DNA from 4 places in the Agrobacterium sp. DSM 25558 genome. Region 3 is predicted to be linked to each of the others. Evidence: predicted binding sites of a transcription regulator. Region 3 holds the regulator's gene; each other region holds the start of a gene.
The links. The regulator LexA, encoded in region 3, represses DNA repair genes until DNA is damaged. The targets are predictions, from matches to a motif close to TGTTCNNNNTGTGTTCNG.

Region 1: the regulator LexA is predicted to act here: its motif matches at 5,064-5,081, upstream of DSM25558_RS21315 (YifB family Mg chelatase-like AAA ATPase).
Region 2: the regulator LexA is predicted to act here: its motif matches at 4,843-4,860, upstream of recA (recombinase RecA).
Region 4: the regulator LexA is predicted to act here: its motif matches at 5,126-5,143, upstream of DSM25558_RS06770 (helicase-related protein).

The regions. Positions count from the first base shown of each region.
Region 1 covers NZ_FMUD01000030.1:56,240-63,810, reverse strand. The annotation lists gene DSM25558_RS21345 (MaoC family dehydratase) at 1-302, shown strand, start outside; gene DSM25558_RS21340 (transporter substrate-binding domain-containing protein) at 332-1,042, shown strand; gene DSM25558_RS21335 (hypothetical protein) at 1,032-1,265, opposite strand; gene DSM25558_RS21330 (APC family permease) at 1,423-2,793, shown strand; gene DSM25558_RS21325 (peptide chain release factor 3) at 2,875-4,458, opposite strand; gene dut (dUTP diphosphatase) at 4,549-5,019, shown strand; gene DSM25558_RS21315 (YifB family Mg chelatase-like AAA ATPase) at 5,172-6,704, shown strand; gene DSM25558_RS21310 (LysE family translocator) at 6,820-7,452, shown strand; gene DSM25558_RS21305 (sarcosine oxidase subunit gamma) at 7,476-7,571, opposite strand, start outside.
Region 2 covers NZ_FMUD01000031.1:23,981-31,551, forward strand. The annotation lists gene DSM25558_RS21480 (ABC transporter substrate-binding protein) at 1-174, opposite strand, end outside; gene DSM25558_RS21485 (OmpA family protein) at 511-2,748, shown strand; gene DSM25558_RS21490 (pseudouridine-5'-phosphate glycosidase) at 2,849-3,772, opposite strand; gene DSM25558_RS21495 (carbohydrate kinase family protein) at 3,804-4,742, opposite strand; gene recA (recombinase RecA) at 4,989-6,077, shown strand; gene alaS (alanine--tRNA ligase) at 6,270-7,571, shown strand, end outside.
Region 3 covers NZ_FMUD01000001.1:206,628-214,198, reverse strand. The annotation lists gene DSM25558_RS01115 (ComEC/Rec2 family competence protein) at 1-880, shown strand, start outside; gene DSM25558_RS01110 (glutathione S-transferase family protein) at 901-1,578, opposite strand; gene lexA (transcriptional repressor LexA) at 1,969-2,691, opposite strand; gene kdsA (3-deoxy-8-phosphooctulonate synthase) at 2,965-3,813, shown strand; gene eno (phosphopyruvate hydratase) at 4,039-5,313, shown strand; gene DSM25558_RS01090 (LacI family transcriptional regulator) at 5,364-6,422, opposite strand; gene DSM25558_RS01085 (beta-mannosidase) at 6,835-7,571, shown strand, end outside.
Region 4 covers NZ_FMUD01000005.1:184,032-191,602, forward strand. The annotation lists gene holA (DNA polymerase III subunit delta) at 1-827, shown strand, start outside; gene fdxA (ferredoxin FdxA) at 895-1,233, opposite strand; gene DSM25558_RS06765 (RNA-binding S4 domain-containing protein) at 1,440-1,856, opposite strand; gene DSM25558_RS06770 (helicase-related protein) at 1,860-4,952, opposite strand; gene DSM25558_RS06775 (ubiquinone biosynthesis hydroxylase) at 5,249-6,490, opposite strand; gene tesB (acyl-CoA thioesterase II) at 6,550-7,434, shown strand.

The DNA of each region.
Region 1 (7,571 bases), on a different contig from region 3:
ACGGTTTCCTGACGCTCTCGCTGCTCTCGGCCATGAACTACAGCGCCCTGCCCAAAATCCGCGAACAAACGATGGGCATTAATTACGGCTTCGACAAACTCCACTTCGTCGCCCCCGTCAAAAGCGGCGCCCGCATCCGCGGCCACTTCACACTCGCCGAAGCCCGCTTCCGCGGCGGTGCCATGCTGATGAACACCTATGACGTGACGGTGGAAATCGAAGACGAAAAGAAACCCGCATTGACAGCGCGGTGGACTACGATCAGCCAGTTTAACCCGGAGGATCGTCCAGAAGACGTGTGATTAAAAATTAATCTGACTGTGGAGGCCTTATGAAGTTTGCTTATCTGATGGAGCCCCCGTTCAACTATCGCACTGACAACGGCCATGTGACAGGCTGTGACGTAGAATTGGCAAAAATAGTCCTGTCGATGATCGGCATCGATAAAGTTGAATTCATCGAAACCGAATTTTTCAAACTTCTCCCGGGTCTGGAGCAACGACATTGGGATATCACAACTGGTCTGTTCGATACGCCTGAGCGGAGAAAGATCGCAGCTTTCAGTCGTCCTATCTGGGCATTGTCCGACGGATTACTTGTCAGAAAAGGAAATCCAAAAAAACTGAGCGGATACGCCTCCGTTTCAGTAAACCGGAAATGCAAGCTGGCGGCGATACACGATCAGGTCCAGCACAAAGCTGCGCTTTCTGCTGGCATTCCGGAAGACCGGGTCGTTTTATACAAAACCTATGATGAGGCTGCAAATGCCGTTCTTGAAGGCAAGGTGGATGCTTATGCGAGCGTTGCCATGGCACATCGAGGACATCTCTCGCGACATCCAGATATCGATATGGACGTTATTGCTGTCCCAAGGACGGAACACACTGCGGCTTTCGGTGCATTTGGTTTTCGTCAATCAGACGACACATTGAAAAATGCGATCGATTCCGCGCTGACGCAATATCTTGGTTCGAATGAGCACCGGGCGATGATGAAAACTTTCGGCTTCAGCGATGCGGATATCAACATGATTACGACTTAGCGAGCATTGCAGGCCAGCCTCTGCCCGCAACAAGCAACGGCCCGTGTTCCTCAATGAGTTGAGCCAGCAATGCCTCTTCGTCATCGGTCAGTGCTTCTCCGTCGACGAAACGCCAGTTCCGCTCATAAAGCGTAAACGCCTCATCGCCTCCCAAAACCACGTTTTCAGCACGGTTCCAACAAAGCGCTCGCAACTGCGGATATTTTTCTACATGAACCTGCATCGCTCGATGTCCTCTTTAAAGGATATATACGCGATTGACCTCAATCATTCCACACTTCTGACGACATTCATTGCGCACAACGTTTTCTCACCAAAGAGCCGGAACCTGTCCCCGCTATACGCGTTGAAGGCTACACGCCTTGAGGGGGGACAATTCAATGGCACAAAATATCACGCAACCCGACGATTCCGCAGAGCCTAAAACTGAGCTCAAACGTGTCATCGGGCCGGGGCTGCTGCTTCTGTTTATCGTGGGAGATATCCTAGGCACTGGCATTTACGCGCTGACCGGACAGGTCGCCGCAGAAGTCGGTGGCGTTGTCTGGCTACCATTCCTCATAGCGTTCGGTGTGGCCCTTCTCACCGCCTGCTCCTATCTGGAACTGGTCACGAAATACCCCAAAGCTGCCGGTGCAGCGCTCTATACGCACAAAGCCTTCGGCGTACACTTCATAACCTTCCTCGTCGCCTTCACGGTCATGTCGTCGGGTGTTACATCCGCTTCCACGGCGTCACGCGCCTTCGCCGCCAACTTCACCACCGTCACCGGTTTTGATTTCGGCGCTTTCGGCGTAACGGGCGTCGCCATCGCCTTCATCGTCGCCATCGCGCTCATCAATTTCCGGGGCGTGGGCGAAAGCGTGAAGATGAACGTCGTGCTGACCGTCGTGGAACTCACCGGTCTGCTCATCATCATCGGCATTGGTTTCTGGGCCATCGGCAATGGTCAGGGCGATGTTTCTCGCGTCTGGACCTTCCAGCCTGCGGGCGAACACGGTGTTATCTGGTCAGTGGTCGCCGCCACCACGCTCGCCTTCTTCGCCATGGTGGGCTTTGAGGATTCGGTCAATATGGCCGAGGAATGCAAGCAGCCAGCTCGCATCTTCCCGAAAGTGCTGCTTGGCGGCCTCGCCATCACCGGCGTCATCTATATTCTCGTCGCCATTTCCGCCATCACGCTGGTTCCGGCAGCTGATCTCGGAGAAGGCGAAACGCCCTTGCTGAAGGTGGTGGCCGCAGGCGCACCCAACTTCCCCATCGGCATTTTCGGCATCATCACCATGTTTGCGGTCGCCAACTCCGCGCTCATCAACATGATGATGGCGAGCCGCCTGATCTACGGCATGAGCCGCGAAGGCGTGTTGCCGCCAGCACTCGGCAAGGTCCACAAGGCCCGCCAGACGCCCTATATCGCCATCGTCTTCACATCGTTGATAGCCATCGGCCTCATCGCCTTCGCAGGCGGCGTCCCGGCGCTGGGCGGCACCACGGCGCTGCTGCTGCTCGGCGTCTTCACCATCGTCAATGTCGCCGTGCTGGTGCTGCGCAAGGACAAGGTCGAGCACAAACATTTCCGCACCCCGACAATCCTGCCCATCATCGGTGCCGTCAGCTGCTTCTTCCTCGTCGGCCCGTGGACGGGTCGCGACCCGGTACAATATTCGATTGCCGGTGTGCTGCTGTTTATTGGGGTGCTGTTGTGGCTGGCGACGGTGAGCTTCATGAAGATGCAGCAGAAGGCGGCGTAATACGCCCCATCTTCACCCCGCAGATGATGCGGGGTCCAGCCGCCGCGCGTCTGCGCGGCGAGAGATGCTTTTGTTGTGGAATCACGCCGCCTTGGCGACGTGATACTCCTTGATCGCAGCCATCTTGATGCCCGGATACCGTTCGGCCTCATACCGCAGGGAAAACGCATCCTGCGCCAGAAACACCGGATCGCCATCCAGATCGCGGGCGATATCACCACGCTTGACGGTCAGGAACTTCTCCATATCCGCCGCCTGCTCCGCTGAAATCCAGCGGCAGATCGAAAAGCGTGACATTTCGAACGAAACCGGCAGGCCATATTCGCCCATCAACCGTTCTTTCAACACGTCCAGCTGCAACGCGCCGACAACACCGACGATGGCAGGCGAGCCGTCTTCCGGTGAAAACAGCTGCACGACGCCCTCTTCGGCCATCTGGTGCAGCGCTTCCTTCAGCTTCTTGGCCTTCATCGCATCTTCCAGCCGCACGCGGCGCAGAATTTCCGGCGAGAAGTTCGGCACGCCCTGAAACACCAGGTTTTCGCCTTCGGTCAGCGTATCGCCAATGCGCAAAGTACCGTGGTTGGGAATGCCCACCACATCACCTGCAAAGGCCGTGTCAGCAATGTGGCGCTGTGAGGCGAAGAAGAATTGCGGTGCCGTCAGGCCCATCTGCTTGCCGGTGCGCGCCAGCCGCGCCTTCATACCGCGCTCCAGCTTGCCGGAGCAGATGCGGGCGAAAGCAATGCGGTCGCGGTGGTTCGGGTCCATGTTCGCCTGAATCTTGAAGACGAACGCCGTCATCTTGTCTTCATCGGCATGCACGGTGCGCGTATCGGCCACCTGGTTGCGTGGCGGCGGCGCGATGTCACCGAGAGCATTGATCAGGTCGCGAACGCCGAAGTTGCGCAGAGCCGAGCCGAAGAAGACCGGCGTCAGATGCCCCTCCAGAAACGCAGTGCGATCAAACGGGCGGCAGGCTTCCAGCGCCAGTTCGGTCTCTTCGATGAAGGCATCGCGCTCGTTTTCCGGCAGACGGCTTGCTACCGCCTGCGGTCCGTTGACCTGCGTAGCATCGACCTCGTTGTCAGAACCGCGCACGCGGTTGCTGGCCAGATGGTAGGAGCCGCAGAAGCTTTTCGAGCGACCGATCGGCCAGGTAATCGGTGCCGTATCCAGCGCCAGCTTCTCCTCGACTTCATCGAGAATCTCGAAAATGTCCCGGCTTTCGCGGTCCATCTTGTTGACGAAGGTGATGATCGGAATATCGCGCATGCGGCACACTTCGAACAGCTTCAGGGTCCGTGGCTCGATACCCTTGGCGGCATCGATGACCATGATGGCCGCATCCACCGCCGTCAGCGTGCGATAGGTATCGTCGGCAAAGTCTTCGTGACCGGGCGTATCGAGAATATTGAAGACCTTGTCGTCATATTCGAACGTCATCACCGAGGTGACGACCGAAATGCCGCGCTCGCGCTCGATTTTCATCCAGTCGGACCGCGTCTGGATACGGTCCTTCTTCGCCTTCACCTCCCCGGCCAGCTGAATGGCACCGCCGAACAGCAGCAGCTTTTCGGTCAGCGTCGTCTTACCGGCGTCCGGGTGTGCGATGATAGCGAAGGTGCGGCGGCGGGAAACCGCCTCTGCGAGTGTTTCGGGCATCAAACAAATCCTGTGGAATTGCCGGGTATCTAACGTTTCGGGGCCGCTTTTGCAATTGACCTTGGCACCCACACGGCAAACTAATGCCGCATGACCCTAAAAAACGAAAATCGCCCCGCCCTTAATCTCCTTCGTCTAGCCCATGCGGACGGCATAGACCTGCCATCCTACGAAACATCAGGTGCCGCCGGCATGGACCTGCGCGCCGCAGTCGCAGCAGAGGAACCCCTGGTCTTGAAGCCGGGCGCGCGCGCCCTCGTCCCCACCGGCTTCATCTTCGAAGTGCCACAGGGCTTCGAGGCACAGATCCGCCCGCGCTCCGGCCTTGCCATCAAGAACGGCATCACCTGCCTCAACACGCCGGGAACGGTGGACAGCGATTATCGCGGCGAGGTCAAAGTCATCCTCGCCAATCTCGGGCAGGAAGATTTCGTGGTCGAACGCGGCATGCGCATCGCCCAGATGGTCATTGCGCCCGTTACCCAAGTGGCCGTCTTCGAGGTAACGGAGACGTCAGATACCGCCCGCGGCACCGGCGGCTTCGGCTCCACCGGCGTCTGATGCCTCACAACCGCTCGCAAATTTCTGCCCGGTATAAGTGAAATTGTTCACTTCCTGTTCTTGTTTTCCGGTTTGCGTTGTGCAAGGTTGCATGGGCGGACACTTACACGCTTGATTGCGCGTTTTCTAAAGTCCGCCTGTTGGGGGCTTACATGGTTGCGCGCGTCAATACGGTGGCATTTCAGGGCATAGAGGGCGTGCCCGTCGAAGTTCAGGTCATGGTCGCACCCGGAAAGGTCGGCATGCAGATCGTCGGCCTGCCGGATAAAGCCGTTGCCGAAAGCCGGGAGCGGGTGCAGGCAGCCCTCCACGCCTCTGGCCTGGCACTTCCCGCCAAGAAGGTCACCGTCAATCTGGCACCCGCTGATTTGCCCAAGGAGGGCAGTCACTTCGATCTCCCCATTGCGCTCGGCCTCATGGCTGCCTTGGGTGCCATTCCCGCAGATGCACTGGGTTCCTATGTCGTCCTGGGCGAACTCAATCTGGATGGCACCATCGGCGCCGTGTCAGGCGCGCTTCCCGCCGCCATCGGCGCAAATGCGCAGGGCAAAGGCCTCATCTGCCCGGCTGACAGCGGCGGCGAAGCCGCATGGGCGGGGGTCGATTTCGATATTCTCGCACCCCGCAGCCTCATCGCACTCGTCAATCATTTCCGTGGCACACAGCGCCTGTCACGTCCCGTCCCGGCCATTCGCGCCCATCCCGCCAACCTGCCTGACTTGGCCGATATCAAGGGGCAGGAAAGCGCCAAACGAGCATTGGAAGTGGCCGCCGCCGGTGGCCATAATCTCCTGATGGTCGGCCCACCCGGTTCGGGAAAATCCATGCTGGCCTCGCGCCTACCTTCCATTCTGCCGCCACTGTCGGCTGCGGAATTGCTGGAGGTTTCAATGGTCCACTCCATCGCGGGCCAACTCTCCGGCGGAAAATTGTCGGATCGCCGCCCGTTCCGTACTCCACACCACTCCGCCACCATGGCAGCCCTTGTTGGCGGCGGCTTGCGTGCCCGACCCGGCGAAGCGTCCCTTGCCCATCATGGGGTACTCTTCCTCGATGAGTTCCCGGAATTTTCGCCACAGTCTCTGGATGCCCTGCGCCAGCCGCTGGAAACCGGCGAATGCATCATTGCCCGCGCCAACCACCGCGTCAGCTATCCCGCAGAAATCCAGCTCGTCGCTGCCATGAACCCGTGTAAATGCGGCATGGCGGGCGAACCCGGCTTCACCTGCGCGCGTGGTCCGCGCTGCGTCACGGACTACCAGCAGCGCATTTCCGGACCGCTGATGGACCGTATTGATATCCGCATCGAAGTTCCCGCCGTCTCCGCCGCCGATCTCATCCGCCCCATGGCCGCCGAAGCCAGCGCAGATGTCGCCAGACGCGTCGCCCGCGCCCGTGATCTACAACAGGACCGTTTCGCGGCCGCAGGTTTCAACGGCATCCGCACCAATGCCCGCTGCTCCACGGCGCTGATCGAAAAATTCGGTGAACCCGATGCCCCAGGCCTGCAACTGCTCCGAGACGCCGCCGAAAAACTGAAATTCTCCGCCCGCGGCTACCACCGCATCCTCAAAGTCGCCCGCACTCTCGCCGATTTGGACGACAAGACAACCGTTACCCGCATTCATCTGGCAGAAGCGATTTCCTATCGGATAGCAGGGGAGCGACTGACGGCGGCGGCCTAACCTTACCGCTTGCGCTCCGCCAGACGCAAAAATCACAGGTGTCATCAAGCACAGTTGCAATCGGCATCAAGAATGATACATCGGAATTCCGGCTCCCATTTCAAAAGGAAAGATTATGCCGGACTTCTCCACACTGATACTTTTTGCCGCCGCAGCCCTTGTTCTGACCGCGACGCCCGGCCCTGACATGCTGCTCATCGCATCACGCAGTGTCAGCCAGGGTCGGTCCGCGGGTTTTCTCACCTATGCCGGAATAGCTGTCGGCACCTATTGCCACGCAATCGCTGCCGCTCTCGGCCTGTCCCAACTCTTTTTGACCGTGCCAATTGCCTATGAAATCGTGCGTTGGGTGGGCTGCGCCTATTTGCTTTATCTGGCTTACAAGACCCTTCGCTCACGAAGCTCCGCCTTCGCACCATCAGCAGGTCTCACGCGACTATCGGGCAAGCGGATTTTCATCGAGGGTCTGGCGACCAACATTCTCAACCCGAAAATGGCGCTGTTCGTGCTGGCTCTTTTCCCGCAATTTATCGATCCGAATGGCAGTTCGATGCTCATCCAGACGTTAGTGCTCGCCAGCATTCTGAACGGCATTGGTTTTTTGGTGAATGGTGCGGTCATTCTGTTGGGAACCGGCATCCGTCGCCGCTTATCAGCCATCAGCCGCTTTCCCAAATTGCCGCAATATCTGCTGGCAACCGTTTTCGCCGGGCTTGCATGCCGTCTGGCACTCGGCAGCAGAAACTGAAAACGCCCTAAGAGGGCGTTCTCTTAGGCATCCCGCGCGCCCTCGTCCAGCAACCCGAACACATAGTCCGCAAAAGAGCGCCAGCATTCCACCCGGAACGTGTCTTCCGCCACGCGCAA
Region 2 (7,571 bases), on a different contig from region 3:
CTTGGCAATGTCGATGTCGAAGCCGGTCAGGGTGCCGTTTGCTTCAAGAACGTTGAAGGGTGGGTAGGCGCCTTCCGTGCCGATGACCAGTTTATCCTGCGCCAATGCGGCACCGGAGAAAAGTGACATCGCGGCAATCGATGCAGCAGCGAGCAGACGGGTGGAAATACGCATTTCGATCCTCTCTTTCGGCGTGTCTTCCGCACAGCTTGTTTATGTTTTCTGGGCGGTAAATGTTTCGCGCGGCCGCTTGACCGGGAGCGGGGGAGGCTGCGCTTGCCGGATAGTCTTATCCTTGTCTTTAAAATGCAACCCTAATCGTTTCGCACTGCGAGAAACGCCACAATCGCTCCACGAAAAGACCTAGATCTGTTCATTTCCGGTACAGACCGGGTTGGTCATGATGGGAACAACGTTGCGGTTCAGGCGTTGTTCACCGCCTGCATGTGCAGACTGTTTCGCACGCTGCAATACAAGCGATAAAAGACGATCACTAGGTGAGGAACTATAATGCTGAAGAAGAACAAGCTGCTGACCGGGGTGGTTTTCCCCCTGATGTCTTTTGCGATTGCAGTAGATCCTGCATTTGCAGCGTCCGTTGCAGGCGCAGGCGCGTCTCAATACACGACGCAGCAAGCGGTAACACATACCAGCAATACCGAGATGCTGCTGGCACAGGCCGAGCCACCTCCGGAAGAACTGCCAAAGAAACGCCAACAGGAAAAACAGGCTGAGCCAGAGCAGCCTAAGGCGGAGCAGCCAAAGGAAGAGGCACCCCGTCCACGTCGCGAAGCAGCACCCGAGGCCGCTCCAGAACCCAAGAGACAGCCAGAGCCAAAGGCAGAGCCTGAACAGCCACGTCCTCGCCGTGAAGCCGCGCCTGAAGGTGCAGCTGAGCCGCAAAAGGAGCCGCAGCAGCGCCCACGCCGTGAAGCGCAGCCCGACGCCGCACCTGCGCAGGCAGCACCCGAACAGCAGCAAGAACGTCCACGCCGGCCCAAGCCCGACCAGCAGCCAGCGGCAGAGGGCGAGCAGAAGCCTGAGCGTCCACGCCGCGATGCAAAGCCTGACGCTGCGGCCCCAGACGCCGCTCAGCCCGAGCAGCAGCAGGAGCGCCCGCGTCGTCCAAAGCCTGATCAGCCAGCCGCCGCCGAAGGCCAGCAGAAGCCAGCCGCAGAGGGAGAGCGTCCGCGCGAGCCTCAGGCAAAACCACCGGCCGCTAGCGAAGCTGCGCCTGAAAAGCCGGCAACCCCGGGCAAGAAGCCCGCAGCGCCAGAGCCGGATGCCAAGACTGCACCTGTACCGACAGAGCCTCCGACACCAGGCAAGGCCCCAGAGCCCAAAGAGCAGCCAAATCCTGCGCCGGGCCAGCAGCCTTCCGAACAGCCGCGCCCACCACGCGCCCAGAACGGCGAGCAGCCGCCGTTGCCAACGGAGCCTAAACTTGAGAATGGTGCAGCCACCGGCCAGGCACCAGCAGGCGAACCCGTGCCTCAGCAGGTCGTAACACCTCAGCAGGAAGCGCCTCCAACCACAAAGCAGGAGCTGGACAAGGCCCGTGCCGTGGCCAAGGACCCATCCAAATCCGCCGATACGGTCATTCTTCCAGTCGACAAGGGCGCTGCCGTCCTTGACAGCGACAAGGAAGCAGAACGGTCCGGCAACCAGCAGTCACGCGATCAGCGTCGCCAGGAGCGCGAAGCCGTTCGGGATTACAAGGTGCCAACATCGGATGCAGAGGCGCAGTCTGCGGCACGCGGTGACAAGCCCGCCCCACAGATCAATATTCAGGCCATCACCAACATTCAAGGTGAGCGAATCAACCGTCGTCCTGAATATGACCGTCCGGATGGTGTGCGTGAATGGCAGCCCCGTGACATGCCGCGCGGCGGCCCACGGGACCGCGATATGGGCGACCGGGTCTTCCTCCAGTTCGGCGATCGTGTCGTCGTGCGTGGAAATGACGATGACCGCTTCATTCGTGATGGTGCCAAGCCGTACTACGAACGTCTGCCGGATGATCGTTACCGCGAAACTGTCGAGCGGCCCGATGGCACACAGGTCGTGACCGTTCGCAACCGCTATGGCGATGTCATCCAGCGTTCGCGCATCGATAATCGTGGTCGTGAATATGTGTTGTTCTACGCGCCGGAACTCGTCGATGAGCCGGATCGTGAATATGTCTATCGCGACCCGGGTCTAGACCTGCCGCCGATGCGCCTGCGCATTCCGGTTCAGGATTACATCATCGACACGTCGAGCGACCCGGACCGCGATTATTATCGCTTCCTGGAACAGCCGCCGGTCGAGCCTGTAGAGCGTGTCTACACGATGGATGAAGTGCGTTATTCCGCCCGTATTCGTGACAAGGTCCGCCGCATCGACCTCGACACCATTACCTTCGCGACTGGTAGTGCCGAAATCCCTATGAGTCAGGCACAATCGCTGCGCAAAGTCGCAGACGCTATCAGCAAGGTGCTGAAGAACAACCCTGCTGAGACCTTCCTCATCGAAGGTCATACCGATGCCGTGGGCAACGACGAGAGCAACCTTGTTCTCTCTGACGAGCGCGCTGCATCCGTCGCCAATGTGATGACTGATGTTTACGGCATTCCTCCGGAAAACCTGACGACGCAGGGTTATGGTGAGCGCTTCCTGAAAGTTCAGACGCTCGCACCATCTCAGGAAAACCGCCGCGTAACCATCCGCCGTATCACCTCGCTGGTGAAGCCGGTCGCGCAGAACTGATTTGAGTTGACCTAATAAAAAACCCGGAAGTCGAAAGACTTCCGGGTTTTTGTTTATGATCCAGGGTCAGCAGTGCTGGTAAAAGCGCGGTGCTTTTGGCTCAGCCGAGTGCGACTGCGATCTCTGCGGCGAGGCGCGCGTTGTTGCGCACCAGTGCTATATTCGTCTCAAGGCTGCGACCTTCGGTAATCTCGAATATTTTGGACAGCAGATATGGTGTGACGGACTTGCCGCTGATTTCGTCTTCTTCCGCATGCGATAGCGCGCGCTGAATGTAGATTTCCATCTCTTCACTGGAAATCTCGTCTTCTTCCGGCACGGGGTTCGCAATCAGCATACCGCCTTCGATGCCCAGCTGTTCGCGGGTGGTCTGGAAGTTTGCGATAGCGGCAGGGCTGTTGAGCGAAAGTGGGCTTTTCAGGCCAGACGCGCGTGACCAGAAAGCGGGAAACTCGGTCGTGCCGAAGGTGACGACGGGAACGCCCTGCGTCTCCAGAACCTCAAGGGTCTTGGGGACATCGAGGATGGCTTTTGCACCCGCGCAGACAACGATCACGCCCGTTCTAGCAAGCTCGGTCAAATCGGCAGAGATATCAAAGCTTTCCTCTGCGCCGCGGTGCACGCCGCCAATACCGCCTGTTGCGAAAACCTTGATGCCGGCATGGTCTGCGGCGATCATCGTGGCGGCAACGGTTGTCGCGCCCGTACGACGCTCGGCGATCGCAAAAGCGATGTCGGCACGCGAGACCTTCATCGCATCCGTCGTCTGCGCCAGTGCTTCGAGTTCATGCTTTTCGAGCCCGATATGCAACGTGCCGTGGATGACGGCGATGGTTGCCGGAACTGCACCCTGATCACGGATGATCTGCTCCACGGATTCCGCCATCTGGATATTCCCAGGATAGGGCATGCCGTGCGTGATGATGGTGGATTCGAGTGCGACGATCGGCGCGCCGCGCTGTTTAGCTGCGGCTACTTCTTGCGAGTAAGCGATGGACAGGAGAGGAGACTGGGGTTTTGTCATTGTTTTATCCGGGTTTATCTAAGCGATCTCTTCACAACATTTCAGCTGCTGGCACAAGGGCCAGCATGGTTTCCATGGTCTGAGCGGTGAGCTCTGGCGATGTGGCGTAAGGCGATTGCACGGTGAGCGCCGCGACTGCGGCACCTCGCCGCAAGGATTCGCAAACCGATTGACCGTCTGCGATTGCGGCCAGATAGCCTGATGCCATCGCGTCACCCGCGCCCGTCACATCGCGCACATCTTCGATCAGCGGTGGGTGCAGAATGGCTGTCTCCCGTTCGGAAAACGCAACAACGCGCCGCGCACCGCTGGTAATGACGCCGCCGCGCAGTCCGAGCGCTCTCAAATGGTCCGGCCAATCACGCACATCTTCCACCTCGGCACCGGTCAATGCACGGGCTTCCGCCTCGTTCATGAACAGCATGTGGATCTCAGGCAGGGCAGCTTTCAGCCGGATGGCTTTGGCCGGGGAAATGGCGATGGCCGCCAATGTCTTCTCGCAGATGCGCGCGACGATGCCGATGGCGCTCAGCGTCTCCTCGGGCAGATTTGCGTCACAGACGATGATGTCGCACGCCATGATGGCTTCGCGGACTGCGCGCACCCGCAAGCGGCGCGGGCTGAACAGCTTGTAGAGGTCCATATCCGCTATCGCGATAACGAGATTTCCATCTCGCTCCAGAATCGCCGTATAGCTGGGTGTGCTGCGATCCAGAAACGTGAATGGTGTATCTTCCACGCCCGCCTCGCGCGCGGCAGCGGCGACCGTCTCGCCATTGGAATCGCCACCGCGTGGCGCGATGATCCTCACTTTAAAGCCCAGGCGAGAGAGGTTGCGTGCCGCATTGAACCCACCGCCGCCAGCCTCTTCCATCCAAGCGCCGGGATTGCTGGCACCGGCCACGGTGTCCGTTTCGATCATGCCTCGCCGATCAATGTGCGCGCCGCCCAGAACGAGTATTTTTTTCACTGCAGACTTCCTCTTCGGATCGGTGACAGTCGTTCCGATTCGTACATTTCGGGACTTGGAAATGGTATCGTATCAGCCATTTTTCTCACGAGTTGGAAAGAAAAACAAAAGTAGAACAAAGGACTTATCCATATTTGTTTTCAATATGATGATACCGGCTTGTGACATGAGAACAAATAAAGTACAAAACGGTCATAGAGAGCTTCATTGCCTGTGCGGCTTCAATAACCTAAAGGTGGTTTCCAGATGGCACAAAATTCTTTGCGTCTTGTAGAGGACAAAGCAGTGGATAAAAGCAAGGCACTGGAAGCGGCGCTTTCCCAGATCGAACGTTCGTTCGGCAAGGGATCGATCATGAAGCTCGGTTCCAATGAAAGTATCGTTGAGGTCGAGACCATTTCCACGGGGTCGCTCAGCCTCGATGTCGCACTTGGTATTGGCGGTCTGCCCAAGGGCCGTATCATTGAAATTTATGGACCTGAAAGCTCCGGTAAGACAACGCTCGCTTTGCAGACGATTGCGGAAGCGCAGAAAAAGGGCGGTATTTGCGCCTTCGTGGATGCCGAGCACGCGCTCGATCCGGTCTATGCCCGCAAGCTCGGCGTCGATCTCCACAATCTGCTGATTTCGCAGCCGGATACGGGTGAGCAGGCGCTTGAAATCACCGACACGCTGGTGCGCTCCGGTGCCGTTGATGTTCTCGTCATTGACTCCGTTGCGGCCCTGACGCCACGTGCGGAAATTGAAGGCGAAATGGGCGATAGCCTTCCGGGTCTTCAGGCTCGCTTGATGAGCCAGGCGCTGCGCAAGCTGACGGCATCGATTTCCAAGTCGAAGACCATGGTGATCTTCATCAACCAGATCCGTATGAAGATCGGCATCTCCTACGGTTCGCCGGAAGTAACGACGGGTGGTAACGCGCTGAAGTTCTATGCGTCGGTTCGTCTCGACATCCGCCGCATCGGTGCCGTCAAGGATCGTGAAGAAGTCGTGGGCAACCAGACACGCGTCAAGGTCGTCAAGAACAAGATGGCACCTCCCTTCAAGCAGGTCGAATTCGACATCATGTATGGCGAAGGCGTTTCCAAGACCGGCGAGTTGGTGGATCTGGGCGTGAAGGCCGGTCTGGTCGAAAAAGCGGGTGCATGGTTCTCCTACAAGAGCCAGCGTCTGGGGCAGGGGCGTGAAAACGCAAAAACCTTCCTCAAGGAAAACCCGGCCGTGGCGGAAGAGATCGAACTGGCACTGCGCCAGAACGCCGGATTGATTGCTGAAAAGTTCCTCCAGAATGGTGGACCTGAAGCGGACGCTGATGGTGTTGATCCCGACGCGTGATCTGTTGTTGCCGAGCGTAAAGTCAGGCAATATTTGAGCGTTTGAAGATCAAAGGTCGTGCGATTGTATCGCGCGGCCTTTATTTGTGTTGTAACCCCGCCCTCTTTGGCTGGACAGGCAGGGTGTCGGACGATAAAAGCCAGTGTTTTTTATGCTATGGCCGCGTGATCGCGTGGAAATGAAGGACTTCTTATGAGCGGTGTAAACGAGATCCGGTCGACCTTCCTCGACTACTTCAAGAAGAACGGTCACGAGATCGTGCCATCCAGCCCGCTCGTGCCACGCAACGACCCGACGCTGATGTTCACTAATGCTGGCATGGTTCAGTTTAAGAACGTTTTTACCGGGCTCGAAAGTCGTCCTTATTCCACGGCTGCGTCGTCGCAGAAATGCGTCCGCGCTGGCGGCAAGCATAACGACCTCGACAATGTCGGCTACACCGCCCGTCACCACACCTTCTTCGAAATGCTTGGTAACTTCTCCTTCGGTGACTACTTCAAGGAAGAGGCGATCACCCACGCCTGGAACCTGATCACCAAGGAGTTCGGTATCGACAAAAACCGTCTGCTGGTGACTGTTTATCATACCGACGACGAAGCCTTTAACCTGTGGAAGAAAATTGCCGGATTCTCCGATGATCGCATCATCCGCATTCCGACAAGTGACAATTTCTGGGCGATGGGCGATACCGGTCCTTGCGGCCCCTGTTCTGAAATCTTCTATGACCACGGCGACCATATCTGGGGCGGTCCTCCGGGCTCTGCTGATGAAGATGGTGACCGGTTCATCGAAATCTGGAACCTCGTCTTCATGCAGTATGAGCAGGTTTCGAAAGAGGAGCGCATCAACCTGCCGCGCCCATCCATCGATACCGGCATGGGACTGGAGCGTATTTCCGCGCTGCTTCAGGGCAAGCATGACAACTACGATACCGACCTTTTCCGCGCGCTAATTTCCGCCTCCGTCGAGGCCACTGGCGTTCCGGCGGAAGGTGAGAACCGCGCAAGCCACCGCATCATCGCCGATCACCTGCGCTCGACCGCCTTCCTCATCGCTGATGGCGTTTTGCCATCGAACGAAGGCCGCGGCTATGTTCTGCGCCGCATCATGCGCCGCGCCATGCGCCATGCTGAATTGTTGGGTTCGCGCGAACCGTTGATCTGGAAGCTGTTGCCAGCACTCATCCAGCAGATGGGCCGCGCCTATCCTGAACTGGTTCGTGCCGAAGCGCTGATTTCCGAAACGCTGAAGCTGGAAGAAACCCGTTTCCGCAAGACGCTGGCCCGTGGCCTGACCCTGCTTTCGGATGCGACGTCCACGCTCCATAAGGGCGATATGCTGGACGGCGAAACCGCTTTCAAGCTTCACGACACCTACGGCTTCCCGCTCGATCTGACGCAGGACGCGCTACGCGCCCGCGAAATCGGCGTGGATGTTTCAGGTTTCAATGACGCGATGGAGCGTCAGAAGGCTGAGGCCCGTTCGCATTGGACC
Region 3 (7,571 bases):
TCTGAAAATCATGGGCTACGGCATGGCGATGGTCATTGAAGTGGCCAAGACCGTGTCGAGTTGGGGCGGTGACGAGACGATTGGACGGCAAAATGGCTGGTTTCTGGCGATTTCAACAACGGGTTTCCTGCTGCTGGCATTGCTTCGCACACGACTTGCCTTGATTGGGTTGCCCTTCATAGCCGCCGGCTTTGCCATGCTTCTGATCGAGCAGGGGCGCGATAAACCGGACCTGCTGATCTATGAGGATGGTTCGCTGGTCGCGCTGACATCCGCAGACGCGGTTGCCTCCACCAAACAACGCGCCTCCGGCTTCGTTTACGAGCAATGGCAAAGAGCCGTGCCTTTACCCGCGCATCACGTCGCCCCCAAAATGCTCGATCGTGTCACGTCACCTGCTGGTGATGATGCAGAGGAAGCGGTTAGCTCTCAAGCCCGCACGGCGGGTTTGACCGATATCGAAAAGTCGCGGGCTGCCGAGGAGATGCGAGCAGCAACCGGTGCCACGGATATATTCACCTGCCGCAAAGATATGTGGTGTGTGGCTAAGTCGCAGAAGGGCGTAACTGTAGCGGTTATTTCCAACACTGCGCTGACGGGAACGGCATGCGACGTTGCCGACCTAGTGGTGACGACACGCAGAGTGCCCTTCGCCGCCTGTCGGTCCGGTGCGATCCTGATCAGTCAGGAGACATTACGACGTACCGGCTCCATGGAAGTCTGGCTTGGCCGTAAAGGCGACGCCGTTCTACGGGCGAAGGTTGCAATGCAGGGTCAGGATCGATCATGGACCATGCACCGCAGTTATGATTGGCGCAGCGAGGACTTCGATCCCGAGTTGCCTGCGCATATCGAAAATATGTTGGCGCTGGACCCATAGCGTGTGGCTGCCGCCATTTGCTATTTCGCGCGCAGATCCGCTGTCCATTCTCCCACGGCCCGCGCCTCAGCCTCGTGACCCGCATCTCGCCACGTTTCCAGCAAAGCAGCACCCTGCCATTCCTGCATGGCGGAAAGGGAAAGCAGGCGGTTTTTGTAGGCTTCGGCCTCCACCGACAGAGGTGTAGAGTAGGTCTGGAACCGGAATGCAACGGGGCAGTAGAACGCATCTATAGCGGTGAAGTTTTTCCCTGCCAGAAACGGACCACCAAAAGCTGCCAAGCCGTCCTGCCAGAGCGCGTCTATTCGAGATATGTCCCTCTGCAGGGGCTCGCTGATGGACGATGGCCGTATGCGCAAACCGACGCTCATTGGGTGTTCGTTGCGCAACGCCTGAAAACCAGAATGCATCTCGGCAGTCGCCGAGCGCGACCACGCCCGCGCTTTGGCATCACTTGCCCACACACCATCATGGCGCTCTGCCAGATATTCAGCGATGGCGAGGCTGTCCCATACGGTCAGGTCATTTTCTACGAGGCAGGGCACCTTTCCCGACGGAGAGAAGCGCGTGAAATCGTGGTTCGACGTGCCAAACTGTACGAGTTTTTCGTTGAACGAAATCTCCAAGGTTCGCATCAAAACCCATGGCCGCAGGGACCATGAAGAGTAATTCTTGTTGGCTATGTAAAGATCATACATGTCAATGTTCCCCATTATCGTCCATCAATACGGCACGCAATAGACCGGATACAGGCCGCCGGAGTGATAATGCTCATCAAACTATTTGATGGCCGCGGACGGACCTACCCGAAAACAACATTTAGGTACGCCAACGTTGGTAACTGTTCGTTCGATCTTCGATAAGACGAGCGCGAGGCACACAGCGACGTAGTGATTCTCAGATGCAACGAGATTGAGATACACCAATTAGTGGATTTCGTGACCCGACTAATGAATATAGGTTTTGTAGCCTAACTGCCGTGATTTTTTGTGGTCTTAAATTGATATTTCAGACAGGCTGGCAGGGAATATTATGACCATCAAAATACAATTTGAGTAGCGGGCATGACAACGCATGCCCGCAACATATTAATGATAACGGCGGATCAAACCGACCAGCTTGCCTTGAATTTTCACTCTGTCCGGTCCGAAAATTCGCGTCTCATAGGCAGGGTTTGCAGCCTCCAGCGCAATGGAAGCGCCTTTTCGGCGGAAGCGCTTCAGCGTTGCTTCCTCGTCATCGACCAGAGCCACAATGATATCGCCCGGATTTGCAGTGCTTCCATCGCGAATAATGACCGTATCACCATCGAAAATCCCGGCTTCGATCATCGAATCGCCTTTGACTTCCAGAGCGTAGTGCTCGCCCGAACCCAACATATCCATCGGAACGACAACGTCATGGGTGTTGTTTTGAATTGCGGAAATCGGCACACCCGCAGCTATCCGGCCCATAACTGGGACGCTAACAGAATTGGGTGCGCTGTCGTTGGACGCTGCGGGACGGGGCGGCTGTTCAGCCACCTTTGCTTTGCCCAGGCTACCCTCGATAACGCTGGGTGAAAACCCGCGTTGAGGCTTGGCTTGTGGCGAATAGGATTCGGGAAGCTTGATGACTTCCAAAGCGCGCGCCCGATTCGGTAGCCGGCGAATGAAGCCGCGCTCCTCAAGTGCGGTGATCAACCGATGGATACCTGATTTTGAAGCAAGATCGAGTGCATCTTTCATTTCATCGAAAGATGGCGGCACGCCGGACTCTTTCATTCTTTCATGAATGAACAGAAGCAATTCCTGCTGTTTGCGCGTGAGCATGAAGGAACACCCTTGGAATTAGAGGCGAAGATTCGCGAAACAAATACAGAACGAACACTATATGTTCCATATGTGTTCTGCAATCCCTTAAAATTCGGTGAAATTCATTTAAGCATCTGTTGATGCGTAAATCAGCAACACCAGATGGTCTTACGCGGACCTATACCGTGACTCTGGGCCGCCTTGCTGCTAAATGCGTGGCCAACAAACGATAAGGGAATATCTCGATGGTCTGCACCATTGAAATCGCCCGCTTTATTGCAAGGAAAGACGATGAGTGTAACGAACAATCTGAAAGTCGTTGCGGGGCAGGGCTCCAAAGCGGTTTCCTTTTCCAATACAGAACGCTTTTCGCTGATCGCCGGACCTTGCCAGATGGAAAGCCGCGACCACGCATTCATGATTGCGGAAACGTTGTCAGAGCTGTGTGGCAAGCTGGGTATCGGGCTGGTTTACAAGTCTTCTTACGATAAAGCCAACCGCACGTCCCTTTCCGGCCAGCGGGGCATCGGTATCGACAAGGCATTGGAGATTTTTGCCGAGTTGAAGGCGCAGTTCGGCTTTCCGGTTCTGTCGGACATTCACACGGAAGAACAGTGCGGCATCGTTGCGCCGGTGATTGATATTCTGCAAATTCCGGCGTTTCTCAGCCGTCAGACGGATCTACTGGTGGCTGCTGCCAAGACTGGTCGCGTCATCAATGTCAAAAAGGGCCAGTTTCTGGCGCCGTGGGATATGAAGAACGTTCTGGCGAAGCTGAACGACAGCGGTAACCCGAATGTGCTGCTGTGCGAACGCGGTGCGTCCTTCGGTTACAATACGCTGGTGTCTGATATGCGCTCCCTGCCGATCATGGCATCTCTGGGCGCACCGGTTGTTTTCGATGCTACCCACTCCGTGCAGCAGCCGGGTGGGCAGGGCGGTTCGACGGGCGGTCAGCGCGAATTCGTGGAAACATTGTCGCGTGCTGCTGTTGCCGTTGGCATCGCGGGTCTTTTCGTGGAAACACATGAGGACCCGGATAACGCGCCATCGGATGGTCCGAACATGGTTCACCTGAAGGACATGCCGAAGCTTCTGGAAAAGCTGCTCGCTTTTGACGACATCGCCAAATCTGCGTGACGGGTTTTGGCCTTAATCGGCTTTTATTGAAAAGCGGTGCCTGAAACGGGCACCGTCATTGTAATTTCTTGCGCGTCGTCTACAGCGACTGAAGAAATTCACATCGAGTCGCTATTCCGTCGCCCTGTTTATCGCGCCGATCATTCGAAAAGCGCTTCACAGTTTTCGGTATGCACTCTAAGACAGGCAACTGAAAAATCCTGTTCCAATCCCAAGGGAGAGATCATGACAGCCATTACCGATATCATCGCACGCGAAATTCTCGACAGCCGTGGCAATCCGACTGTTGAAGTCGATGTCTACCTGGAAGACGGCTCTTTCGGTCGTGCAGCAGTTCCATCGGGCGCATCGACAGGCGCGCACGAAGCCGTAGAACTGCGTGATGGTGGCAAGCGCTACCTCGGTAAGGGCGTTGAAAAGGCAGTTGAAGCTGTCAACACCGAAATCTTCGACGCGCTGGGCGGGTTCGATGCCGAGAGCCAGATTCATGTCGACCAGACCCTGATCGAGCTTGACGGCACACCAAACAAGTCCCGCCTGGGTGCCAACGCCATCCTCGGCGTTTCCCTGGCTGTTGCCAAGGCTGCTGCCGAAACGACTGGCTTGCCGCTTTACCGTTATGTCGGTGGTCCAAACGCGCATCTGCTGCCTGTTCCGATGATGAACATCATCAATGGCGGCGCGCATGCCGACAACCCGATCGACTTCCAGGAATTCATGATCATGCCGGTTGGCGCGGAAAACATCCGTGACGCGGTCCGTATCGGCGCTGAAATCTTCCACGTTCTGAAAAAGGAACTGTCGGCACAGGGCTTCAACACCAATGTGGGTGATGAGGGTGGCTTTGCACCAGGCCTGAAGAGCGCGCCTGAGGCTCTCGACTTCATCATGAAGTCCGTCGAAAAGGCCGGTTACAAGCCAGGCGACGACGTTGCGCTTGCTCTCGATTGCGCTTCGACCGAGTTCTTCAAGAACGGCAAGTACGAGATGGAAGGCGAGGGCCGCACGCTCGAGCCGGAAGCCATGGCGGATTACCTCGCTGAACTGGCGGGCAAGTACCCAATCATTTCCATCGAAGACGGCATGGCCGAAGACGATTGGGATGGCTGGAAGTACCTGACGGACAAGATCGGCTCCAAGGTTCAGCTGGTTGGTGACGATCTGTTCGTGACCAACTCTGCCCGCCTTCGTGACGGTATCAAGATGGGCGTTGCCAACTCCATTCTCGTGAAGGTCAACCAGATCGGCTCGCTGACGGAAACGCTTGATGCTGTCGAAACGGCGCACAAGGCTGGTTACACCGCCGTCATGTCTCACCGCTCCGGCGAAACGGAAGACTCCACGATTGCCGATCTCGCGGTTGCGACCAATTGCGGACAGATCAAGACCGGTTCGCTGTCGCGCTCCGACCGTCTGGCCAAGTACAATCAGCTGATCCGTATCGAGGAAATGCTGGGGCCACAGGCAGCTTATGCCGGTCGCTCCATCCTGCGTGGTTAAGCTTCGCGCACGACATTTGAACAAGAGGCCCGGATCGCTCCGGGCCTTTTTTATGCGTTGAACTTTGGTGCGCGGCTCGACCACACCGGCTGACTGAGCGTCTGCAAGCCTTCCGCCGGTTTTCCATCGATACGGGCCAGCAGCGCTCTCGCCAGTTCACGGCCGGCCAGCTTGATATCCTCATTCATGGTGTGAATTTCTGGACGCAGCCAGTTGAGAAAATCTGCGGACTGCTTGGAGACGACGTCGATATCCTTGCCGATCTTTTTGCCGGTTTCCTCTATGCCCGCGATGAAGGCGATGGTGGAACTGCCACTGATGGACACCAACCCATCAGGACAATCGTCACTCAGCATCAGCGCCCTGCTTTCGTCCCTGATCTGGTCCAGCGGTGTGTCGTTACTGATGCTCGTCAGTGGAAACTCTGTAAGGCCGAAATCACGCAGGCCCTGGTCGAAACCACGACGCGCGTAATCATGATATGAAAATTGCTTCGGAGGCAAAAGGACGGCAATGCGCTTCCGCCCGCATTGGGAAAGCCGCCTCATGGCCTCGTAGACGTAAGCCTCATTATCGAAATCATGATAGGGGTGGACGATGCCCATATCCGTCCGCCCGTGGGTGGCAAACGGCATGTTGCGCTCTGTCATGAAACGCACACGCGGATCGTCAGGCTGCATCTTCGAAATGATGACGCCATCAGCAGAGCCGGTATCGAGAATATAGCGGATCGGGATCATCGGATCTTTGGCGTGGGTATGGGGCGTCACGACCAGATGGTACTGCGTGCTGGACAGAATTTCGGTGATGCCGAACACCATCTGGGTGGTGAAACCCATCAGCTCTTCATCCACGCTTAGTACCAGTGCGATGACGTTGGTCTTGCCGGTGCGCAAACGAACGCCCGCACGGTTTGGCTGATAGCCGATCTGCTGTGCGACTTGGCGCACCCGCTCCTTGGTGTCGGCGCCGATGTCTGGCGCGTCCTTCAAGGCCCGGGAAACAGTGGTGATACCAAGGCCTGTCATCAGGGCGATCGTCTTGAGCGTTGGGCGCTCATTGCCCGGTAGCGGTTGCCCGCCGGGTTCAGTCTCTATGCCATCATTCATGTCGCCACTCGCCATACCTTGCGGGAGACCATGGTAGATTGGTTTTTTGTCCTTGCAAAGCGCGGACACTCTGGTCGTGAATGATCGGGCGACTTTAAGCGTGTGAAGACACTGCGATGCCGAAAAAAATATCGTCCAGAAGGGGCAGATATTGCCTTATATCACGTGAGAAAACCTATGTAAGCTTCTGTATTTATTTCAGGAAGTTTATTCTTACCCAACAATCATCCCCCCTAACCCAATCACTCGTGACGCCTTGCAAATTTTACAGTAACGTTGCCGGAGGAGGATGAGGAGACACGCCACGGATAGCAGTCAGGCATTTCGAACCTTGCCCTTGAAAAGGCGAGGACGGGTGTTTGGATGCCGATTCAGTGTTTCCTCACGACGATGCATCACGAAATGACAGGGCATGGACATGACATCTTCTTACGCAAACGACGTTGCAATCGATCTTTCGGGCGAATGGAAACTTTCCTCCGCTGAAGGCGACCATCACGCCCGTATCAACATTCCGGGTGATGTGCACACGGCTTTGCATGAAGCGAAGGTCATTCCCGACCCCTATTTCGGGCGTAACGAAAATGACGTTCAGTGGGTTGGTCACCGTGACTGGATTATCGAGCGGAGCTTTCAGCTGGATGATGCCGATGCCGATTGGTATCTGGATATCGACTATCTCGACACTGTTGCCGTCGTTTTCATAAATGACGTGCCGGTGCTTTCCGCCGACAATTGCTTTCGTCGTTATAGACCTGATGTCGCTGCAGCCTTGCGGCCCGGCGAAAACACTGTCCGAATCCATTTTCACTCCAGCATCAAGGCTGGCGCGGAGCGGCAGGCGGCGCAGCCGTTCTACGTTCCTTACCACCCCGGCAATTCTCCGATTCCACACGGCAATATGCTGCGCAAACCTCAGTGCCATTTCGGATGGGACTGGAATATCGCGCTCGCGCCGCTCGGTATCTATGGCACGATTGCCCTTCGGCGCCTCGACACGGCGCGCATCGAACATGTTAGCACGTCGCAACATCATGTCGATGGTGGTGTTGAGCTGCATGTCGAAGTCACCCTTTATGCCGCGCAGCCGGCCAGCGTGCCGATTCATCTTTCGCTTGGCGATGAACGGCTGCGGCTTGATTGCGGTGT
Region 4 (7,571 bases), on a different contig from region 3:
ATGAGGTCAACTCCATTGGTCTGTTCGGCGGCGAAAAGCTGGTCTGGGTCAAGGGTGCCGCCAACGAAAAGGCGCTGGTGGACGCGCTGCAAATTCTGTCGGAAACACCACCCGAATCGAGTTTTCTGATCATCGAGGCGGGCGACCTGAAGAAAGGCACCGGCCTTCGCAAGATCGCCGAACCCTCGCGCGCCATTGCCGCCATTCCCTGTTATGCAGACGACGCCCGCGCGCTGAATGCGTTGATCGACCACGAGCTTTCGACCGAACATCTTCGCATCGCCCCCGCCGCCCGCCAGCGCCTGACCGAATCGCTGGGCGGAGACCGCATCGCGTCGCGCAACGAGGTGCGCAAGCTGGCGCTCTACTGCCGTGGCCGTGATGTGATCGAAGAAGATGACGTGTTGGCGATTATCGGAGATGCCAGCGCCGTGTCCGCCGATGATGCCGTAGACGCGATCCTGAAGGGCGACCGCAACGCTTTTTTCCACGCGACCCAGAAAATCATTGCCTCCAAGACGCCGATCTTTCTGGTGCTGCAAGGCTGCCTGCGGCAGTTCCAGTTGCTCGACCAGATGCGCGCCGAAATGGACGACAAGAAGCTGCAGGCCGGTCAGGTCATGCTGACACTGGGGCGTGGCGTCCACTTTCGCCGCAAACCCGTTATCGAAAGAGCGCTGCGGACATGGCAGCCAGCGGCGATTGCCCGTGAGATGAACCGGTTACAGTCGGCCATCCTCCAAAGCCGTCAGCGGCAAAGCCTGGAGGAAAGCGTGGCATTGCTCACTTTGCTCTCAACCACACTGCAATCTGGGCGTGGCAGCTGAGCCAAAACACAAAAAAGCCTCCATGGCGGAAACCGGGAGGCTTTTTAAATTTTGCAAAAATGACGGATCAGTCGCCCTTGCCGGGCTCCGCCGAAAAATACAGATCGAGCTTGCCGTTGACGCCGTCCATTTCCTTGGCTTCCGGCATCGGGTCGCGCTTGATCGTGATATTGGGCCAGATCGCCGCATATTCGGCATTCAGCGTCAGCCACTTGTCGAGGCCTGGCTCTGTATCCGGCTTTATAGCCTCTGCGGGACACTCAGGTTCGCACACACCGCAATCGATGCATTCGTCGGGATTGATCGCCAGAAAATTTTCGCCCTCATAGAAGCAGTCGACAGGGCATACTTCGACACAGTCGGTATATTTACAGCGAATGCAATTATCAGTCACGACATACGTCATGATGGACTCCAGATATGCAGGCCGGGTCATTGGGCTATCGAAACACAAGCCGTCGCCCGGAATTCAGACAGGGCATTTTTGCAAGTGAGGTAATGCCTTTGCTGAGAGATAGCAAGGATAAACGTTTCTGAAAGACCCCGCTATATGAGTGGATTATTCCAATCCATTCAGATGTCTTCAATCAGCGGCCCGCCGTAAAGCCACTATCATTCAAAGCCTTCGCCGCTGTCTGAAATAAACCGGTCGAGCGCACGGCGTTCTTTCTTCGTCGGGCGTCCGCTGCCCGGCTCGCGCATCGCCTGCTCCAGCGGCGTCATGCGGTCTCCCGGTGCTGGCGGCGGGGTCTGGTCGTCGTAGAGAAGCTTGGCTTCCTCGTAAGGACCGCGCCGCTCGCCGGATACCAAAACCACCAGAATTTTGCTTGAACGCTCGAAGGAAAGTTCCAGCCTGTCACCCAGCTTCACCAAGTGACTGGACTGGCGAACGGCGTTGCCGTTGACCCTCACATTGCCGGATAGAATGTAGCTCTGGGCAAGGGAGCGGGATTTGACCATACGGGCGAAGAACAGCCACTTGTCGAGGCGCTGACGGCCTGCATCATGTGGCTGCTGCTTCTCACCCATAACTTACTTCTTTAGCTGGTCCTTCAGAGCAGCGAGCTTGGCGAAAGGCGAATCCGGATCCATCGGCTTCTCCTTGCGTGGAGGCTTGGCTTCGAAACGCTGCTGACCCTGCGGCTTGCCGCCCCGGTCGTTGCGATCAGGCCTGTCCTTGCGCTCGCCACGATCGGGACGATCATTGCGATTGTTGTTGCTGTTGCGGTCTGGACGACCACCGTCACGCTTACGGTCGCCATCACGCTTGCGATCACCCTCGCGAGGTGCACCATCACGCGGCGCAGCCTTGCGGTCTTCGCCACCCTCTGCACGGCGTTCGCCCTGACCACGGTTGCCGGGACGACGGTTATCACTGCGCTGGGTGTCGTTACGACCGCCCGGACGCCACAGCAGAACCGGCTTCGGTTCGGTGACCTCGGCAGGGGCAGCGTCAGCGGACGGCTCCTGCGCCGTCTCGGTGGCTTCAGTCGGTGCGTCCGCTTCTTCCGTTGCCGCAACAGGCGCGTATTCCGCCTTCACGTCAGCAGGCGCTTCCACAGCGGGCGCGTCTTCCGAAAACGTCTCGGCATCAGCGTCGTCATGCGATGCGGTCTCCTCAGATGGTGCAGCGTCGGTTGATGTTTCCGTCTTTGCGGCATCGTTCGTCTGACCAAGGAAGGTCGCAGCGTCTTCGGCGCTCACCTGATCGGCGCGGTAGCCAAGACCTTTAAGAATTTCTTCCATATCATCGAGCGTTGCACCCAGAATGGAAAGCATGGCAGTGGTCGTGGTGAAACGACGTCCGTCGTAGGCGCCTTCCGGACGTGGCTGCGTACCCGGCTTCCACTGCAACAGCGGACGGATAAGGTCGGCCAGGCGTTCCAAAATGTCGATACGCACGGCGCGCTTGCCAAGGAAGCGGAAGCCCGCAAGCTTGTAGAACATGCGGTCATAGCTGGCATCGGTGACGACGGACGTGCGGCCAGCGGCGAGAACAGGAATGAGATCGCCGTAACCGGGCTTGCCCAGACCATCGTTCTTCAGCGCCCACAGCAGCGTTACCAGCTCTGCTGGAGCAGGCTTTAGAAGCGCAGGCAGGAAAACGTGGTAGGCACCGAAGCGAATGCCGTAGCGGCGCATGGAGGCGCGCGCATCCTGATCCAGCGTCTTGACCTCTTCGGTCACATCGCGACGGAACAGAACGCCGAGATTTTCCACGAGCTGGAACGCCAGACCCTTCGCCAGACCCTGAAGGTCTTCGGCACGGGAGATATCGTCCAACGGCTTCAGCACGGTGGCGATCTGGTGGTTCACGAAACGCTCGATGCGGGCAATGGCGTGATCACGCGCATTGCCGCTCAACTGTTCGTCGGCCAGCATGATGACACGTGGCTTCATGATATTGTCGCCAGCTGTCAGACGAGCAACGGGCTCACCCAACCAGCGGACCAGCCCATCAGAGCTCAGCGCGAGATCGCTGTTGCCGCTGGCATGCAGGCGCGCAGCACGCGCCTCATATTCCAACGCAAGCGCCTTCTGCGCTGCGCCTTGCACAGCCTTGGCATCTGGGCCTTCAGCTCCGGCCACCGGTGTAAACCGGAAACCCGCCAATTGGCCGACATGATGTCCTTCAACAAAGACATCACCATTCACACTGATTTCAGCTTCAAGCATCGCATTCTCTCTTAGGCGCCTCATGAGCACAGATGTCCTGCGATCAACAAAGCGTTTCGTCAACCTTTCATGTAAAGCATCGGACAATCGATCTTCGATTTCCCGAGTCTTTTCTTGCCAGTGTGTCGGATCGGCAAGCCATCCTGGGCGGTTTGATACATACGTCCATGTTCTGATCTGCGCAATCCTTGCAGAGAGCGTATCGATCTCACCGTCGGTGCGGTCTGCCCGACGCACCTGTTCGGCCATGAAATCCTCGTTAACGGCACCATGTTTCACGAGGTCGAAATAAAGCGTCGAAATCAAGTCGGCATGCTGTGCCGGCGCGATGCGGCGAAAATCCGGTAAGGCACAGGCCTCCCACAGTTTTTCCACGCGCGCAGCATTGGTGGTTATGTCGACGATCTCAGGGTAACGCGCAAGATGTTCCAGCGCCTGCTGGTCGATTGCCGGCAGCGCACGTGTCAATCCCTGAATGGTCGGAGCCGTATCGAGGCTTGCCCGCAAATTGCCGATAGAAGAATAATCGAAGTTCTTCGTGCGCCATTGCAGCACTTTGACCGAATCGAACTGATGTGATTCGACGCGGTGAACCAACTCGTCATCGAATGGATCGACCTGGCCCGTCACACCAAATGTGCCATCACGAAGGTGGCGACCGGCGCGACCGGCAATCTGCCCCATCTCACCCGCATTCAGATTGCGGAACTGATAGCCGTCGAATTTGCGGTCCTGCGCAAAGGCTACATGGTCGACATCGAGATTGAGACCCATGCCGATGGCATCCGTCGCGACAAGATATTCGACATCGCCGTTCTGATAGAGGCCGACCTGCGCATTGCGTGTACGCGGCGAAAGCGCGCCCAGCACAACAGCCGCCCCGCCCCGCTGGCGGCGCACCAGTTCGGCAATGGCATAGACCTCGTCGGCGGAAAACGCGACGATTGCTGTACGTTGCGGCAGGCGGGTGATTTTCTTCTGTCCGGCATAGAACAATTGCGAAAGCCGGGGCCGCTCCACCATCACGATGCCGGGTAGCAACTTTTCCAGAATGGGCCGCATGGTGGCGGCACCCAGCAGCAGCGTCTGTTCACGCCCGCGAAGATGCAGGATGCGATCGGTAAAGATATGGCCGCGCTCGAGATCTCCGGCCAGCTGCACCTCATCGATGGCCACGAAAGCCGCCGTGGTTTCACGCGGCATGGCTTCAACTGTACAGACGGAATAGGGAGCCTTGGGCGGGGTGATCTTCTCTTCGCCGGTAATCAGCGCCACATTGGGCGCGCCGACTTTTTCCACCAGCCGCGTATAGACTTCACGGGCAAGCAGCCTCAAAGGCAAGCCAATGACACCGCTCCCATAGGCAACCATGCGCTCGATGGCATAATGCGTCTTGCCGGTATTGGTGGGTCCAAGAACGGCCGTAACACCGCGGCCGCTCAAGATCATGGGGCGAGAATTCAACGTACTATCCGTAAGATCGACTGAACTGTTGTTTTAGAACCATTCGGAAACGTTCCGTCCGCCTCTTCCCACCACACATGGCAATCGTGGAGGTCAAAGGCAAGGTGCCAGCACGCGAAAGGCGCTTTCGCCGGGGTTTTTGCCCTGATGACCGTGGCTGGAACATCTTGCGAACGAATCAGCGACGAATCGCTAAAGTTGCGGATTTAGCTTTTGTTCACGGCAACATCTGGCCTGCGACGACGCCACGACCTACCAAATCCTGAATCGACGTGGTGACACTAAAGCGGCTGACCGGCCAGCAATCGCGGCCCACCCTTGTCATTTGTGCCTGCGGCCTGACCAATGAAATAAGACTTGAGTCCCGGAATCCGGTGAACGATTCCCAAACCAAAGTCGCGCGCCACACGAATGGGACCGACATCATTGGAAAACAGCCGGTTCAGCACATCGGTGGTAATGCCCATGCGCACCGTATCGAACCGCCTCCAGGACTGGTAACGCTCCAGCACATTCAGCGAGCCGATATCGAGGCCGAGACGATCCGCCTCGACAATGGTTTCGGCAAGCGCTGCGACATCCTTGAAACCGAGATTGAGTCCCTGACCCGAAATCGGATGAATACCGTGCGCCGCATCACCCGCAAGTGCCAGGCGCGGTGCCACGAAGGCGCGGGCAAGCGTCAGACCCAGCGGAAATGCCCGCCGTGGACCAACCGGCCTGATCGTGCCGAGCTTATGGCCAAAACGGCGCTCCAGCTCTTCCTCGAACACCAGATCATCGGCTGCCACCAATTGGTCGGCGTCAGCAGTGCGTTCCGTCCAGACCAGCGACGAGCGATTGCCCTTGAGCGGCAGAATGGCGAAAGGGCCGGACGGCAGGAAGTGCTCTTCGGCGCATCCATTATGCGGGCGTTCGTGTTCAACGGTCGTGACGATGCCGGACTGATCATAGGCCCAATGCACCGTCTTGATGCCAGCCATATCGCGAAGCGCCGAGCGGACGCCATCGCAGGCAACCAGCAGCCGGGTTTCAAGCGTGGAACTATCAGATAGCGTTATGAGATTGCTGCGTGGCCCGCCCTCAAAGCCGGAAACACTCAAGCCATGGCGAATGGTCACGCCCAGCCGTTCGCACAGCCCGCGCAACGCGCCCACCATGGCGACATTGGGTACCATATGCGCGAAAGGCTGGCCGTCTGCCACATCGCCATCGAAAGTCAGGAAAACCGGGCGGACAGGATCGGAAGTCTTGGAATCCGTCACGATCATCTTGTTGATCGCCTGCGCTTCCGGCAACAATTCATCCCACACGCCGAAAACATCCAGCATCCGCGATGCCGCCGCGATGATGGCGGACGCCCGCATGTCCTTTTTCCAGACATCTTCAGGAGCCGCCTCGATGACCTCGACATTCAGATGTGGCGCGCCCTGTTTGATGGCAACAGCAACGCCAAGTCCGACATATCCGCCGCCTGCAACAACCACATCCAACATCATGACTTCTCCCGCATTCTTGTGAATCTCACAGCCGCACTATAGACCATCACCAAAGGTCTTCCTACAGCCGGAGCATGTCGAAAATGTCGCGCCCTCTCGAAAATACAGCGCCACTGGAAAAACTGATTTCCACGCTCGATCTCGAAAAGCTCGAGGAAAATCTGTTTCGCGGCACAAGCCCGCAGGTTGGCTGGCAGCGTGTTTTCGGCGGCCAGGTCATTGCCCAGGCGCTGATGGCGGCACAGCGCACCGTGGATGACGACCGTTTCGTCCACTCCCTGCATGCCTATTTCATGCGCCCAGGCGATCCCCTGGTGCCGATCATCTATCAGGTCGACCGCATCCGCGATGGTGCCAGTTTCAACACACGGCGCATCGTCGCCATCCAGCATGGTCATGCGATCTTTTCCATGTCGGCTTCATTCCAAATTGATGAGGGGGGCTTCGACCATCAGGCAATGATCCCCAACGTTCCACAGCCGGAACAGTTGATGAGCGAAGACCAGATGCGCGACGCCTTTCTGGCCAAGGCTCCGCCCGCCATCCGCAAATACTGGGAAAACAAGCGCCCGATCGAGATCAGGCCAGTGTCGTTGACGCATTACATCTCGAAGGAAAAGCTCGATCCGCATCAGGACATCTGGGTCAGAGCCGTGGGCAACGTGCCTGATGACAGGCTTTATCAGGCAGCCGTCCTTGCCTATCTCTCCGACATGACGCTGCTCGACACCTCGCTTTACGCACACGGTACGACGATCTTCGACCCCGCCGTTCAGGCCGCGAGTCTCGACCACGCCATGTGGTTTCACCGTCCCTGCAAACTCGATGATTGGCTGCTCTATAGCCAGGACAGCCCCAGTGCTTCAGGTGCGCGTGGATTGACACGGGGCAGCCTGTTTACACGCGATGGCGTGCTGGTTGCGTCCATGGCACAAGAAGGCCTGATCCGCAAAATGGCAAATGATTAATTATTAAGCAATTTTAGAATTTCGCATATTAATTTTGCATGAACAAAGCAAAGCCGTGCCTATTTTACAGACTTATTTATTATAACCCATATTTTTCAATAACTTATAAAATCACCTTCAAACTGGCACACGCCTTG